4 regions of the Brachybacterium sp. GCM10030267 genome follow, and region 4 is predicted to be linked to each of the others. Evidence: riboswitches for the same ligand, from Rfam matches in the RefSeq annotation. Region 4 holds a riboswitch; each other region holds the start of a gene.
The links. Region 4 has a riboswitch for thiamine pyrophosphate ahead of ACFQS2_RS15415 (ECF transporter S component). Riboswitches for the same ligand answer to the same signal wherever they lie in the genome.

Region 1: linked by a shared signal. The riboswitch ahead of thiO (glycine oxidase ThiO) and the one ahead of ACFQS2_RS15415 (ECF transporter S component) in region 4 are both predicted to bind thiamine pyrophosphate.
Region 2: linked by a shared signal. The riboswitch ahead of thiM (hydroxyethylthiazole kinase) and the one ahead of ACFQS2_RS15415 (ECF transporter S component) in region 4 are both predicted to bind thiamine pyrophosphate.
Region 3: linked by a shared signal. The riboswitch ahead of ACFQS2_RS04010 (TenA family protein) and the one ahead of ACFQS2_RS15415 (ECF transporter S component) in region 4 are both predicted to bind thiamine pyrophosphate.

What each region holds. Positions count from the first base shown of each region.
Region 1 is NZ_JBHTCX010000011.1:174,459-178,320, forward strand. Features, by position in the region: gene ACFQS2_RS10030 (hypothetical protein) at 1-568, shown strand, start outside; gene thiE (thiamine phosphate synthase) at 666-1,343, opposite strand; TPP riboswitch at 1,470-1,576, shown strand; gene thiO (glycine oxidase ThiO) at 1,571-2,773, shown strand; gene thiS (sulfur carrier protein ThiS) at 2,770-3,012, shown strand; gene ACFQS2_RS10050 (thiazole synthase) at 3,016-3,862, shown strand, end outside.
Region 2 is NZ_JBHTCX010000007.1:161,537-165,398, reverse strand. Features, by position in the region: gene thiD (bifunctional hydroxymethylpyrimidine kinase/phosphomethylpyrimidine kinase) at 1-795, opposite strand, end outside; gene thiE (thiamine phosphate synthase) at 862-1,584, opposite strand; gene thiM (hydroxyethylthiazole kinase) at 1,581-2,414, opposite strand; TPP riboswitch at 2,406-2,505, opposite strand; gene ACFQS2_RS06035 (hypothetical protein) at 2,681-3,601, shown strand; gene ACFQS2_RS06030 (dienelactone hydrolase family protein) at 3,709-3,862, shown strand, end outside.
Region 3 is NZ_JBHTCX010000003.1:341,616-345,477, forward strand. Features, by position in the region: gene ACFQS2_RS03995 (glycosyltransferase) at 1-191, opposite strand, end outside; gene ACFQS2_RS04000 (homocysteine S-methyltransferase family protein) at 292-1,338, shown strand; gene ACFQS2_RS04005 (hypothetical protein) at 1,546-1,818, shown strand; TPP riboswitch at 2,115-2,208, shown strand; gene ACFQS2_RS04010 (TenA family protein) at 2,333-2,995, shown strand; gene tenA (thiaminase II) at 2,992-3,654, shown strand.
Region 4 is NZ_JBHTCX010000017.1:180,858-184,719, forward strand. Features, by position in the region: gene ACFQS2_RS15405 (M13 family metallopeptidase) at 1-1,113, shown strand, start outside; gene ACFQS2_RS15410 (glycosyltransferase) at 1,133-1,699, shown strand; TPP riboswitch at 1,734-1,841, shown strand; gene ACFQS2_RS15415 (ECF transporter S component) at 1,888-2,469, shown strand; gene ACFQS2_RS15420 (ATP-binding cassette domain-containing protein) at 2,480-3,862, shown strand, end outside.

The DNA.
Region 1 (3,862 bases), on a different contig from region 4:
CGCCGACGGGCGGGTCAGCGCTGCCCGGGACGGGGCGACCGGGCGGCTGCGATGGGTGGCCGGCACCGAGCTCCGCGGCTGCCAGCTGCTGCGCCGCACCGCCGCGCGATTCGCCACCGCGGAGCGCACGGTGCAGTCCGAGAGCGGCCCGCTGGTCAGCCGCGCGTACTACTACGTCCATGAGACCGGTGTGCTCGAGGAGGAAGTGACCCCGTCGGGCATCCACCACTTCACACCGTTGCGGGTCGAGCAGGTCCCCGCCCGGATCGCCACGCTGATCGACCCGAACTCCGTCGCCGGCCAGGGCGGCGCCCCGGTCACCGTGCGCCGCACCGAGCTCGCCTCAGGACACCCGCTCGCCGCCCGGCTCGCCGACACCCGTGCCCAGAGCGTGCTGACCACAGTGCACGCCGACGACGACAGCGTGCAGCAGGTCAGCGTGTATGTCACCGGCAGCGAGGTGCTCACGATGGAGGCGCTGGACCCGGCCGCCGAGGACCCGCCGCTGGAGTTCCGGCCCGTCGACGCGGGCGACCTGGTCGCACTCGCCGCGGCCGTCGTCTCCTGAGCGCCTCCCGCAGGATTCGCCGGCCCGCGCGCGGCCCATCGCGCTGGTCAGAGGCTTCCGCGGGGCCCCTCAGCTCGTGAGGACGTCTCAGCGTCGGTCAGCTCGTGAGGGCGTCCCGCAGCGTCCGGGCCGCTGCCTCGGGATCGTCGGCCTCGGTCACGGCGCGGACCACCACGATCCGCTCGACACCGGCGCCGAGCAGCTCGGGGACACGTTCCGCGTCGACTCCGCCGATGGCGAAGAACGGCTTCGCGTCCCCCGTCCGCTGGGCGGCGGCGCGCGGCAGGTCGAGGCCGACGGGGGCGCGGTCCGGCTTCGTCGGCGTCGCCCACACCGGACCGGTGCAGAAGTAGTCCGGACCCGCATCGGCGTCGGCCGCCTCCATCTGCTCGATGGTGCGGGTCGAGCGGCCGATCAGGACGTCGCGGCCCAGCAGCGCACGGGCATCCAGCGTGCTCAGGTCGCCCTGGCCGAGGTGGAGGATGTCCGCGCCGGCCAGCGCGGCGACGTCGGCCCGGTCATTGGCCGCCAGCAGCGTGCCGTGCGCGTCGGCGATCGGCCGCAGCGCCCGCAGGGCCTCGACCTCGGCGCGGGCCTCGGCCGCCTTGTCCCGCACCTGCAGGATGTCCACTCCGCCGCGGAAGGCGGCCTCGGCGAAAGCCAGCAGGCCCTCGAGCCCGCGCGAGAGGTCGACGCAGACGTACAGGCGGGAGGCGCGCAGGGCTTCGCGGCGCCGGGCACCGGCCTCGCTGGTCGCCGACGAGTGAGCGTTCATGGGCACAGCCTGGCACAGAGCGTGACCGGGACCCGGAACCTCCGGCCTGCCGGCGCCGTGCCGCCGGCACCGTGCCGCAGGCACTGGCCCGCCGGCTCGTCGGCGTCTGCGCCGGCGCGTAGACTCGAGGGGTTCCGTGGGAGCCCGAGACGCCGGGCTGAGAGGGCGCAGCGCGCCGACCACCAGCACTGGATGCGGATCATGCCGCCGTCAGGAGGAATCTCAGGATGCGTGCCATGCATGTCGCCGTCATCGGCGCGGGCATCGTCGGCCTGCTCACCGCCGCCGAGCTGCGAGCGCGTGGTCACCGCGTGGAGATCCACGCCGAGGGGGTCGCCGACGGGGCCACGTTCGCGGCCGCCGGGATGCTCGCCCCCGCCGCGGAGATCCAGGTCGGGCAGGGCCCGCTGTGGGCCATCATGCGCGAGGCCTCCCAGGCGCACCGCGATCTCGCGAGCCGCCTCGCCGCGCGCACCAGCGTGGACCCCGGCTACCGGGACGATTCGACCGTGATGATCGGACGGGACCACGCCGACGCCGCCGCGCTGCGCGACCTGGCCGAGATCCAGCGCTCCACCGGAGCGGCCGTCCGCGAGCTCACACCCCGGGAGCTGCGCCGTCTCGAGCCCGCCCTGGCCCGCGGCATCGCCGGCGCGCAGCTGATCGAGCACGACCACCAGGTCGACCCGCGGCGCCTGGCCGCCGCCGTCCAAGACATCCTGGCCGGAGCGGGCGGACCCGGGGACGGCCCCGCCGTTGCCATCCACCGTCGCCGCCTCACCTCGCTCGAGGAGATCGACGCCGAGCGGATCGTGCTGGCCGCAGGGCTGGGTGCGGGAGAGATCGCGGGCCCGCACCGCCGCCTCGGCCTCGCCCTGCGCCCCGTCCACGGCGACATCCTGCGCGTGCGCGTGCCGACCTCGCTGCTGGCCCCGGGCGAGGACAACCTGGTGGCCCGCACCGTGCGCGCCACCGTGCGGGGACGATCCGTCTACCTGGTCCCGCGCGCCGATCGCCACCTGGTCATCGGTGCCACCAGCCGCGAGGACGACCTCGCCGGCACCTCCACCGGCGGCGTCCACCAGCTGCTCCAGGACGCGATCGAGATCGCCCCGTCCGTGCGGGAGACCGAACTGGTCGAGGTCACCACCCGGGCACGCCCCGGCACCCCCGACGACCTCCCGCTGCTGGGCCCCGTGCCCGGCGATGACCGCGTGATCGTCTCGACCGGCTACCACCGCCACGGGATCCTGCTGTCCGCTTGGGCCGCCCAGCGCACCGCCGAGCTGCTCGAGGACCCCGCCGCGCCCCGCTCGCAGCTGCTCGACGCGGTCCGGCCCGAACGCTTCACCATCCCACCGCCGACGGCGTCCCTCCCGCCATCCCCCGTACCCAGCGCCACCGCCTCATCCGCCCAGGAGAACCCATGAATCTGTCCCTGACCGTCAACGGCGACGAGGTCGCACTCCCGCCGGGAAGCACCGTCCGCGACCTGGTCAGCTCCCGCCTCGGCCAGGAGATCGGCGAGGACGGCCGCGCGAGCGACGGCAGTCCGCTCGGCGTCGCCGTCGCCCTGGACGACACCGTCGTGCCCCGCACCCGCTGGGCCACGACGCCCGTGCCCGATGGCGCGCGCTGCGAGTTCGTCACCGCCGTGCAGGGAGGCTGACCCATGACCCGTCCCTCCGCACGTCCCGACCTCGCCGACGACTCGTTCACCATCGCCGGCACGCCCCTGACATCGCGCCTGATCATGGGCACCGGCGGGGCCACCGACCTCGCCGCGCTCGAACGCGCCCTGGTCGCCTCCGGCACCGCGCTGACCACCGTCGCGATGCGCCGCTTCTCCGCGGCCACCGGCAACTCGGTGTTCACGCTGCTCGAGCGGCTCGGGATCAAGGTGCTGCCCAACACCGCCGGCTGCTTCAGCGCCCGCGACGCCATCCTCACCGCGGAGCTCGCCCGTGAAGCGCTGGAGACGGACTGGATCAAGCTCGAGGTCATCGCCGACGAGGACACCCTCCTGCCCGACGGCATCGAACTGGTCGAGGCGACCGCCGAGCTGGTCCGGCGCGGCTTCACCGTGCTGCCCTACACCACCGACGATCCCGTCCTGGCCCGTCACCTCGCCGACGCCGGCGCCGCCGCGGTGATGCCGCTCGGCTCACCGATCGGGACGGGCCTGGGCATCCTGAACCCGCACAACATCGAGCTGATCACCGCCCAGGCCAGCGTCCCGATCGTGCTCGACGCCGGGATCGGCACCGCCTCGGACGCGGCGCTGGCCATGGAGCTGGGATGCGACGCCGTGCTCGTGGCCAGCGCCGTCACCCGCGCCCAGGACCCCGAGGCCATGGCCCGGGCGATGGACTGGGCCGTGCGCGCGGGACGCGCCGCCGCCGGGGCGGGACGGATCCCGCAGCGCCGCCTGGCGCTGGCCTCCTCCAGCTTCGAGGGACTCATCGAGAGCGACGCCGTCGACGCCGACGATGCCGGGGACACCGAGGCGGTCGGCGCGG
Region 2 (3,862 bases), on a different contig from region 4:
GACCGCGGCCAGGTCGTCTCCTGCTTCGGATTCGCCGACCCTCTCGTGCGAGGCGTCCATGGTGGCGGCGAGAACACCCAGGGCGTCGGGCCCCGCTGAGCGGACCATCGCGATGCGCGCGTACTGCGCGGCGATCGCCGCGGAGAGCGTGCACCCGGTGCCGTGGGTGGCGCGGGTGCGCACGCGCTCGGCCCGCAGCAGGTCCACGCCGCCGGGGTGAGCGACGACGTCGACGACCTCGTCGTCATCGTGGTGCCCGCCCTTGAGGACCACGACGGCGGGACCCAGCTGCTGCAGCCGCACGGCCTGCTCCTGCATGGTCTCGACATCGGGGGCGACCTCCGCATCCAGCAGCTTCGCCGCTTCGGGCAGGTTCGGCGTGATCACGTGCACCAGCGGCAGCAGCAGTTCGCGCAGGTTCTGTGCCGCCTGCCGGGGCAGCAGTTCATCGCCGCTGGTGGCGACCATGACCGGGTCGAGCACGACGGTGCCGAACTGGCCGGCTCGCGCGGCCATGGTCTCGGCGACGGCGGCGACGACCTCGGCGGAGGTGAGCATCCCCAGCTTGGTGGCGTCCAGCGGGATGTCATCCAGAACGCTGGTCAGCTGCGACTGCACGTCCTCGGCGGTCATCGGCGTCACGGACTGCACGCCGCGGGTGTTCTGCGCGATCACGGCGGTGATCGCGGTGGTGCCGTAGACGCCGAGTGCCGTGAACGTCTTCAGGTCGGCCTGGAAGCCGGCGCCGCCGCTGGGGTCGGAGCCGGCGATGGTCAGTGCTGTCGGTGGTCGCATGGGGCGGTCCTCCTGGGGTGTGCTGCGGAGCCGGGCCGGTGGGGGGCGGGGTCCGCGGACGGGTGGTCACGGACTGCTGGATGAGCGGCCCTGGTCGATGGCTTCTCGGAGTCGGCCGGCGGCCGCAGCGGGGTCGGGTGCCGCGGCGATGGCCGAGACCACGCAGAGACCGTCCACACCGGTGGCCGCGATCTCCGGGGCGAGGCGGTGGTCGATGCCGCCGATGGCGACGGCCAGCGGAGCTGAGGCGGCCGATACGTGCCGCGCCTGCCGCCACGGGTCCAGGCACTCCGCCAGTCCCTCCAGGCCGAGCGGCGGCGCGGCGTCGGCCTTGGTGGCGGTCGCGCGGATCGGGCCGATGCCCAGCACGTCGGCCGTGTCCTCCGCGAGCGCGGCGCGCACCTGGCCGGCGGTGCCGGCGGAGAGGCCGATCATCAGCTCCTCCCCGAGCACCTCGCGGGCAGCGGCCGCGGCGACGTCGCTCTGGCCCACGTGGAGGTGGCACCGCGCGGCCTCGGCCACACCGAGACGGTCGTTGACGAACAAGGGCACCTCCTGGGCGCGAGGGCCGAGCTCGCTCGCCAGGCGTTCCCGGCATGCGCGGACCAGCTCGAGCAGGTCGGCGTCGGAGGCGTCCTTGTCCCGCAGCTGGATCGCGCCCGCTCCGCCGCGGACGGCGGCGAGGACCACGCCGGGCACCGCGTCGATCCCGCCGGACAGCGCCGAGTCGGTGACGTGGTACAGCGAGAAGTCGGCCGCATGGGCGGTGCGCAGGGACGGCCGGATCACGCCGGGGCCGCCTGCTCCTGAAGACCCACGAGCTCGAGCACGTCGGCGGGCGTGAGGGTGTCCAGCGCATCGAGCCAGCCGACGGCGAAGGACCCGACTCCCTGCGCCTCCCGCGCGGCGAGGGTTCCGGCGGCGCCGTGCAGGGCATGTGCGGCGAGCACCGCGTCGTGGGGGGTGAGGTCGGTGTCGCGGCTTGAGCCCAGGAGGGCGGCGCAGGTCGCGCCGAGCGCACAGCCGGTGCCGATCACTCGCGCGAGCAGGGCGTCGCCGCTGGTCAGCACTGTGATGCGACCCGCGGAGACGATCGCGTCGCGCTCCCCGGAGACCGCGACCACGGCACCAGTGCGGGCGGAGAGGTCGCGGGCGGCGTCGAGCACCGCCTCGACCGTGTCGGTGGAATCGACGCCGCGCCCTCCCCCGCCGGTGCCGGCGAGCGCGGCGATCTCGGAGGCGTTGCCGCGGACGGCGGCGGGCCCGAGGGTCAGCAGTTCGTGCGCCAGCGGGGTGCGGACGGGCAGCGAGCCGACGGCGACCGGGTCGAGCACCCAGGGCCGTCCGGCGTCGCGGGCGGCGCGGGCGGCGGCGGGCATCGCCTGCACCTGTCCCTCGGCCACGGTGCCGGTGTTCACCAGCAGCGCGTCGGCCGCAGCGGCGAAGACCGGCGCCTCCTGCGGGTGGTCCACCATCGCGGGGGCGGCCTCGATGGCCAGCAGGACGTCCGCGGTGATCTGCTGGACGACGGTGTTGGTGATGCAGTGGACGAGCGGGCTGTGCCCGCTGAGCGCCTCGAGGGCGCTGCGTAGCCGGTTCTCGGGCGTGCTCGTAGTCATCGGTGACGATCCCTTCGCAGGTGCAGACCAGGGCAGGTTCGACGGGTGTGCTCTCAGCCGCCGCTTCTCGACGGCACCCCGCGTCACTGGTCGGCGACTTTAGCAGGGGCCGAGACAGGGGCACACAGGATCTTCACACTCATAATCCTGTAATTCCTTGGTATTCTCTTGACCTTCCCTTGACCTGATGCCACGGTGTGAGCGGCAACGCATCGACGCGGATCCACGACGGACAACCGTCTCCCGCAGTCGGCGGAGAGGACGCCATGACCATCACGAGCACCGCACGCCGGGCCCGCACCGTACTGACCGTCGCCGCGGGGGCGGCGCTGCTGTCCGCGTCGGCCTGCAGCACGAGCGCCGGAGCCGACGGGGAGGACAGCGCGGGGGCGCCGTCCGAGACATCGGATCAGGGTGAACAGCAGGAGGGCGGACAGAACACCAGCGACGGCGGGGGCGCCGCGACCAGCAGTGAGCAGGGGGACGGGGACTCGGACGAGGGGTCCGAACAGAACGATGGGGTGGATGCGGGCGACGAGGACGAGGCGACGGAGCCGACGGAGCCTGAGACCCGTCTCGTGCTCGTCACCGATCTGGGACCCGAGGAGCCCGGTGAGGGCGATCTCGTGCGCAGCCCCGACCAGCTGGCCGCCCTGCTGACCGGGCCCCTCGGCGGGATGGCCGAGTGCTACGACGAGCTCACGCTCAGCCCGGGCGCCACCGCGTCGTGCATGGGCCCGGCGAGCGTCGACTCTCCCGACCCGGACCAGGAATGGACGGCGCACTCGGTGCGGATCCCGTCCGCGGAGGACTTCACCGCCGGCAGCAGGGTCGCGATCCTGTTCACCACCGGCGGCGCCCTGACCGGGCCGGCCGAGGTCCTGCTGGAGGAGACCGTGTCCCTCACCGGCCTCGGCGTCAGCTCGACGTTCGGGGCCGAGGACCTGGATTCCGAGCAGCTCGCGCAGCACACGCTGGAGGTGCTCACCTCCCCGAATGCTTACGTCCCCGTCGACTACGCCGACTGGGAGCACGTGAGCTGCCAGGACGGCCTCTCCTTCGCGACCTTCGAACCGGTGGCCTGCACCGCGACCACCGCCGGCGGCGATCACTGGGAGCTGGAGGTGGCGCCCGGGGCTTTCGCCGGCAACGACCAGGGCCTGCTGGTGGGCATCGAGACCCTGTGACCGTCGTCCAGCGGAGCGGCTGAGCATCGCGGCCAGGCCGTGCGGCCGACCGGGGGGAGGCCGCAGGGCGAGTGAGTGACCGGCGCCCCTCGCGATACAGTCATCGCGTGAGCGCGACCACACTGCCCATCCCCACCGATGCCGGCGACCTGCCCGGACTGCTCTGGCTGCCCGAGCACCGCGAGGAGCCGGTGCCCGGCCTCGTGGTGCTGCAGGAGATCTTCGGCGTCTCCGACTACATCCAGCGGCGCTGCGCGGATC
Region 3 (3,862 bases), on a different contig from region 4:
CTGCCGCGCGGGGTCGCGATGACGGGGGTGCCGCAGGCCAGGGCCTCGGCCATGACCATCCCGAAGGGCTCCTCCCAGCGGATGGGGAAGACCAGGCACGAGGCGCGGGCGACGAGGGAACACGGGGCGACCAGCCGCGGCCATGACCCGGCACCGCCGAGGAGGCCACCCCTGCCCTGACTCCCCGGCATCGTGCGCGTTCACAGATCGCCACAACCCATACGGCCCACCACGAGGCACGGATACAGTCACCAGCGGCCACCACTGGAACCGCGACGACGAGGGCACGCCATGACCCGCAACCACCTGACCGAACGCCTCGATACCGGCACCGTCATCTGTGCCGAGGGCTTCCTCTTCGAGCTCGAACGGCGCGGCTACCTGACCGCCGGCGAGTTCGTGCCCGAGGTCGCCCTCGAGCACCCCGAGGCGCTGCGCACCCTGCACGTGGACTTCCAGCGCGCCGGCTCCGACATCGTCGAGGCCTTCACCTACAACGGTCACCGCGAGAAGATGCGGGTCATCGGCAAGGAGGACCTCCTCGAGCCCCTGAACCGGTCCGCCCTGCAGATCGCCCGCGAGGTCGCCGACGCCGTCCCGGGCAATCTCGTCGCCGGCAACATCTCCAACTCCAACATCTGGGACCCTGCGGACACCACGACGCAGCGCGAGGTCCGCGGCATGTTCGAGGAGATGGTCGGCTGGGCCGTCGAGGAAGGGGCCGACCTGATCGTCGGGGAGACCTTCTACTACGCCGAGGAGGCGCTGACCGCGCTCGAGGTCGCCAAGGCCTCCGGCCTGCCCGTGGTGATCACTCTCGCCCCGATGGCGTTCCAGGAGATGGCCGAGGGCGCCGGGATCGTCGAGACCGCACAGCGCCTCGAGCAGGCCGGGGCCGACGTGGTGGGTCTCAACTGCTTCCGCGGGCCGGCGACGATGCTGCCGTGGCTGCGCGAGATCCGCGAGGCCGTGGACTGCCACGTGGGCGCCCTGCCGATCCCGTACCGCACCACGGAGGAGGAGCCGACGTTCTTCAACCTCTCCGATCCCGCCGCGGCCGTGCCCTCCCCGCACGGGCGCACCTTCCCCACCGCCCTGGACCCCCTGCTGACCAACCGCTACGAGATCAGCGCCTTCGCCCGTGAGGCGCTGGAGCTGGGCGTGAACTACCTCGGGGTGTGCTGCGGCGCAGCCCCGATCCACATCCGGGAGGTCGCCGAGGCCGTCGGCCGCACCACCGAGGCGAGCCGCTACTCCGAGCGCATGGAGAACCACTTCATGTACGGCAGCAACGAGCGCCTCCCGGAGCATATCGTCGGCTTGGGCTCGCGCGCCTGAGCGTCGGCCCCGGACAGGTTCGGGTCCGGCCCGACGAGGCTCCAGGCTTCGCCCGAAGAGCTCTTGACTCGGCCCGACGTCGCTCGGGGCTCCGCCCGGCGCGAGGGCTTGAGCTTCCAGCGATCGCGGGCCCGAGCAGTCGATCATCGGCGCGGAATATCGGATACTGCCAGTGACCGGACACCACCGGAGGAAAGGAGCAGGACGATGACCAGCACGCCGCACGAGCACTCCCCCGAGGCCCCGCTCGAGGACGCCCTGGACCAGGAGGTCGATGCCCTGCCGGACGACGGGACCACGGACGCCCTCGGCTCCGAGGAGCTCGGCTCCGTCACCTCCGCCTACGCCGATCCAGCGGATGTCCTCGACCAGCGCCGCGAGGTCCCGCTCGACGAGGACTACGCCCCCGAGGCGACCGGTGAGGACGGCTCCGAGGACAGTGCCTTCGGGGCCGACGACGGCGCCTTCGACTCCGAGTGAACGGCGACCGACCGCAGGAGCGGGACGCCGCTCGCTGACCGGCGGGACAGTCGGCCAACCTGACCGGCGAGACCGTCGGCCCAGCTGATCGGTGGGACCGTCGGCGCACCTGATCGGCGGGACCGTCGGCCCACCTGATCGCTTGATCTCCGACCCATCGGTCATGCGTGATCTCGCCGCGTGATCGGTGACCCTCCGGGAATCGATCAGGGCGATCACGGCCCCGCTCAGCCGCCCCGGGACCCGGCCCCAGCGCCGGGGTCCCGGGGCGGCTCCTGCTGTGTCGGGGTAAGGTCGTCGTCGACACGGGGTGCCCCGCCAGGGGCTGAGATCACACCCGACGAACCTGATCGAGTTAGCGCTCGCGGAGGGATGTCATGACGTCGCACTGCGTCACTGCGTCACTGCGTCACTGCGCCGCTCGCCGCGTCGCGAGCGCGCCTCGAGGTCGGGCCCCGGGTCACCGGATCGGGAGCTCCCATCCGGACGGATCGACCGACGAGGAGAAGTCCCGATGTCCACCTCTTTCACCGACGACCTCCGTGAGGCCAGCGAACCCACCTGGACCCGAGCCGTCCAGCACCGCTTCGTGGCGGAGCTCCACGACGGGTCGATCCCCGACGAGGTGATGGCCGGATACCTGATCCAGGACCATCGCTTCCTCGACAGCTTCCTGGTGCTCCTCGGCGCCGGCATCGCCGAGGCCCCCGCGTTCGAGGCCCGGCTGCGGCTGTCGCAGTTCGTCGGCGAGGTCGCCGGGGACGAGAACACCTACTTCCTGCGCGCGTTCGAGTCCCTGGGCGTGAGCGAGCACGACCGCGCAACCGTCCCGGACACGCTGGCGACCACCGGCTTCACCACCATCTTCCGCGAAGCCGCCGAGACCCGGGACTATGCCGCGATCCTCGCCGTGCTGGTGGTCACCGAATGGCTCTACCACGACTGGGCCGCCGCCGCTCCGGACCCGCGGCCGAGCAGCTTCGTCCACTCCGAATGGATCGACCTCCACGACAACCCGGACTTCGCCGGCTTCGTGAACTTCCTGCACGCCGAGCTCGACGCAGCAGGACCCGGCAGCCCCGAGCGGGCCCGGGAGTTCTTCGAGCGCACCGTCGCCCTCGAGCTCGACTTCTTCGAGCAGTCCTACCTCCACCCGTTCACCGGGGAGGCACGATGAGCCTGTTCGACGATCTCAGGTCCGCCGCCCTGCCCGACTGGGACGATTACACCCGCCACCCGTTCGTCGAGCAGCTCGGCGCGGGCACACTGCCGCTCGCCGCATTCCAGGACTACCTGATCCAGGACTACCTGTTCCTCATCCAGTTCGCCCGGGCCAACGCGCTGGCCGCCTTCAAGAGCCGACGGCTCGAGGACATCCAGCACTCCGCCGATGCCCTCGCGACGACCCTGGCCGAGACCGATCTGCATGTGCGGCTCACCGCGAGCTGGGGCATCGATCGCTCGCAGCTGGACGCCGCACCCGAGAAGCAGGCCACCGTCGCCTACACCCGGTACGTGCTCGACTGCGGGCAGGTCGGTGACCAGCTCGACCTGAATGTGGCCCTCGCCCCGTGCGCGATCGGGTACGCCGAGATCGGGGCCCGTCTGGCTCCCCGGCTCGAGGAGCAGCCGGAGCACCCCTACCGCGACTGGATCGCCGAGTACGCGAGCGAGGAGTTCCAGCAGGCCGCGCGCGACGCCATCGCCCACCTCGACGTCCTGGCGGCGCGGTCCCTCACCGAGCAGCGATTCGAGGAGGTGGCCACGGTGTTCCGCACCGCGACCCGGCTCGAATCCGCCTTCTGGCAGCAGGCGCTGGACGGCGCCGTGGAGTGAGGGGCCACGCCGCGGCGGGCAGCCAGAAATCGGTTCCCGCCCGCCATCGAGGGTTGATACGAGGCCAGCGGCACAGTATGGTCGCACCCAAGATCAGCGGGAAACCGGTTTCTCATCGCGAGGGCGCGAGGATGATCCGCGCTCTGCCACGACATCCCCTGTGTGGTCGCCGTACCCGAGAGGCGAACCCGCTGCGATCGGACGAATG
Region 4 (3,862 bases):
GCCGTCTCCTCGTACGCCCCCTACCTGCCCGCGGCCATCGTCGAGGAGGACTTCGCCTTCTTCGGGAAGGTGCTCTCCGGCGCCGAGGAGCTGCGCGAGCGCTGGAAGCGCGGCGTCGCTTTCGTCGAGGGCGCCGTGGGCTTCGCCGTCGGCCGCGAGTACGTCGACCGCCACTTCCCGCCGGCCCACAAGGAGCGCATGACCGCCCTGGTCGATGCTCTGCTGGAGGCCTACCGCAGCTCGATCGGGACCCTGGAGTGGATGACGCCGGCCACCCGGGAGAAGGCGCTGGCCAAGCTCGAGAAGTTCACCCCCAAGATCGGCTACCCCGAGCGCTGGCGCGAGTACGACGGGCTCGAGGTGGTCCCCGGCGACCTGGTCGCCACCGCGCGCGCCGCACGCCGCTTCGACGCCGACTACGAGTACGCCAAGGTCGGCGGCCCCATCGACGAGACCGAGTGGCACATGACGCCGCAGACGGTCAACGCCTACTACAACCCCGGGCGCAACGAGATCGTCTTCCCCGCCGCCATCCTGCAGCCGCCGTTCTTCGACGGCGAGGCGGAGGACGCCGTGAACTTCGGCGGCATCGGCGCGGTCATCGGCCACGAGGTCGGCCACGGCTTCGACGACCAGGGCTCGAAGTACGACGGGGACGGCAACCTGGTCACCTGGTGGACGGCCGAGGACCGTCAGGCCTTCGACGACCGCGCCGCCACCCTCATCGCCCAGTACTCCGAGCTCTCCCCGCGCGACCTCGACGACTCCCACCGCGTCAACGGCGCCCTCACCATCGGCGAGAACATCGGCGACCTCGGCGGTCTCTCCATCGCCGTGAAGGCATACCTGGCCAGCAGGTCCGCCGAGGGGGCCGCGGCCGAACTGGACGGGTACACCGGTCTGCAGCGCATCTTCCTGTCCTGGGCGACGGTGTGGCGGGGCAAGAACCGCACGCAGGAGGCGATCCGCCGGCTCGCGGTGGACCCGCACGCGCCGATGGAGTTCCGCTGCAACACGGTCGCCGGCCATCTCGACGAGTTCCACAGCGCCTTCGGCGTGCGCGAGGGCGACGGGATGTACCGCGCCCCCGAGGAGCGGGTGTCGATCTGGTGAGCACGACGGTGAGGATCCCGTGAGGCCCGAGGCGCCGTTCTACGTCGGCACCACCAGGCCCTCCTGGGTCGGGTGGACCCGCATCGCCCTGACCCTGCTGTTCGGTGCGGTCCTGGCGCTGGTGCTGGCCCAGCGCGGCCTCGTGGCCGCCGTGCCGCCGGCCGCCGGGGTGTTCGCACTGCTGGCGCTGTGGACCTGGATGGGCCAGCACACGCGCTTCATCGTCGACGACCGCGGCCTCACGGTGAGCCTCGGCGGTTTCCTCCCGCGCCCGACGTGGCCGCTGGCCGGCTTCCGCACCGTCCAGTACCGCATCGTGCCGCAGCCGGCCGTCGGGGCAAGCCTCGGCGGCTACGGATGGCGCCGCGGCATGGTGATCCCCGCCCGGCCCGAGGAGCTGCGGCCCGTCGGCGACCGGAAGCTGCTGACCGGCGGTGAGACGCGGCAGTCCTACCGCATGGTCGTCACCCGGCCGGGGACCATGGTCGAGATCGTCGGCCGCGAGGGCACCGGGTATCTGCTGACGCCCGAGGACCCCGAGGCGACGGCCGCGGCCATCGACCAGGCGATCCGGGCGCGGCGCTGACGCCACCGCCGAGGGAGTATCCTGAGTGCCGGTCATCCACTGACAGGGGAGCACCAACGGGGTGCTGAGAGTGCGCGAACCTGCGCAGACCCTCGAACCTGATCCGGTTCACACCGGCGTAGGGAGTCGGGATATCCGTGCGGCATCGATGATGCCGTGCGCCCCTTCCGTGAGAGGAAGGAGAAGTGATGACACGCTTTCGCACCATTGATCTGCTGGTCACCGTCATGATCGGGGCAGCCTTCGGCGTCGCGTTCCTGGGGTACGGCCAGCTCTACACCCTGATCAGCCCGCTGACGATGGCGTTCCGCCCCGCCGAGGGTCTGCTGGTGGGCATCTGGTTCCTGCCCGCCGTCCTCGCCGCCCTGATCGTCCGCAAGCCCGGCGCGGCGCTGCTGGCCGAGATGATCGCGGCATGCCTCGAGATGCTGCTGGGCGGCCAGTGGGGCTGGGGCACCGTGGTCTCCGGCCTGCTGCAGGGCGGCGGCGTCGAGCTCGCCGTCGCGCTGACCGCGTACCGCCGCTTCACGCTCCCGGTGGCCGTCCTCGGCGGAGTCCTCGCCGGCGGCCTGGAATGGATCTGGGAGCGCTTCGCCTACTACCCCGAGATGAGCTGGCCCTTCGCCCTCATCCTGCTCGGGTTCTTCCTCGTCTCCGGCGCCGCGCTGGGCGGCGGCCTGGGCTGGGCCGCGACCCGTGCCCTGGTGGCCACCGGCGCGGTGGATTCGCTCGCCGCGGGACGGGAGCACGCCCGCGCCGCCGCGGCGTGAGGACTGCGGCGTGAGAACCAGGGAATCCGCCGCCGGGGCCGCGCTTGCGCTGTCCCGGCTCAGCTGGCGCCCGAACTCGCGGCGGGAGCCGACGGTCGCCGACCTCGACCTGAGCATCCCCGCCGGTCAGCGCGTGCTGCTCGCCGGCGCGAGCGGCAGCGGGAAATCGACGGTGCTGCGCGCCCTCGCCGGTCTTCTCGATGAGGAGGCCGGCGAGCTCTCGGGGCACATGGCGGTCTCGTCCCGGCCCGGAGAGCGCGGCCTGCTGCTGCAGAATCCCGCGCACGCGCTGGTGGCCGCGACCGTGGGCCGCGATGCCGCCTTCGGGCCCGAGAACGCGGCCCTGCCCCGGCCGGAGGTCCACCGGCGCGCCGCGGCGGCGCTGGATGCCGCGCAGGTGGACCTGGAGCCGTCGCGCGGCCCGCTGGAGGCCTCCGGCGGGCAGCAGCAGCGCGTCGCCCTGGCCGGCGCCCTCGCGCTCGGCCCGGACATGCTGCTGCTGGACGAACCCACGAGCATGCTCGACGCCGAGACCGCCCAGCAGGTGCGCTCGGCGATCCTGGCCAGCGCCGAGGGCCGCACCCTGGTCGTCGCGGAGCACCGGATCGAGCCCTGGCTGGATCACGTGGACCGCCTGGTGGTCCTCGGCGAGCAGGCCCGGGTCCTCGCCGACGGGGACCCGCGGACGGTGCTGGCCGCCCAGAGCGATCTGCTCGAGGAGGCCGGAGTGCTGGCGCGGCGGGAGGCGCCGCCGGATGCCGGCCCGTCTCCGCGGCGTCCGAGCGGGAGCGATCCCGGGACGGTGGTCGCCTCCCTCGAGGAGGTCACCGTGCCGCGCCGGGGCGTCACGATCCCCGTCGGCCTCGAGGCGCGGGCCGGGCAGCTGACGGTGCTGACCGGGCCCAGCGGCGCCGGCAAGACGACCGTCGTCCGCGCCCTGCTGGGGGCGATGCGCCCCGCGACCGGCACCGTCCGGCGCCCGGATCGCGAGCGCATCGCCGTCGTCCCCCAGGATCCGGAGCACTCGTTCGTCGCCGCCACCGTGCGCGAGGAGCTGCTGGCCTCTCCGTGGGCCGACGACGAGCACCTCGCGGACGAGCTCCTCGAGCGCGCAGGCCTCGCCCATCTCGCCGGGGCCAACCCCTACCGGCTCTCCGGCGGGGAGCAGCGCCGCACCGCACTCGCGGCCGCCCTCGCCCAGCAGCCCGACCTGCTGGTCCTCGACGAGCCGACGGTCGGGCTGGACGCGCGCCGCCGCGGCGCCGTGCTGGACCTGCTCGAGGAGGCCGCCGCGCGCGGCTGCTCGGTGCTGGCCGCGACCCACGACCCCGAGCTCATCGCCCGGGCCGATCACCGGATCGAGCTGCCGGATTCAGGGCACGGGGATCCTCCC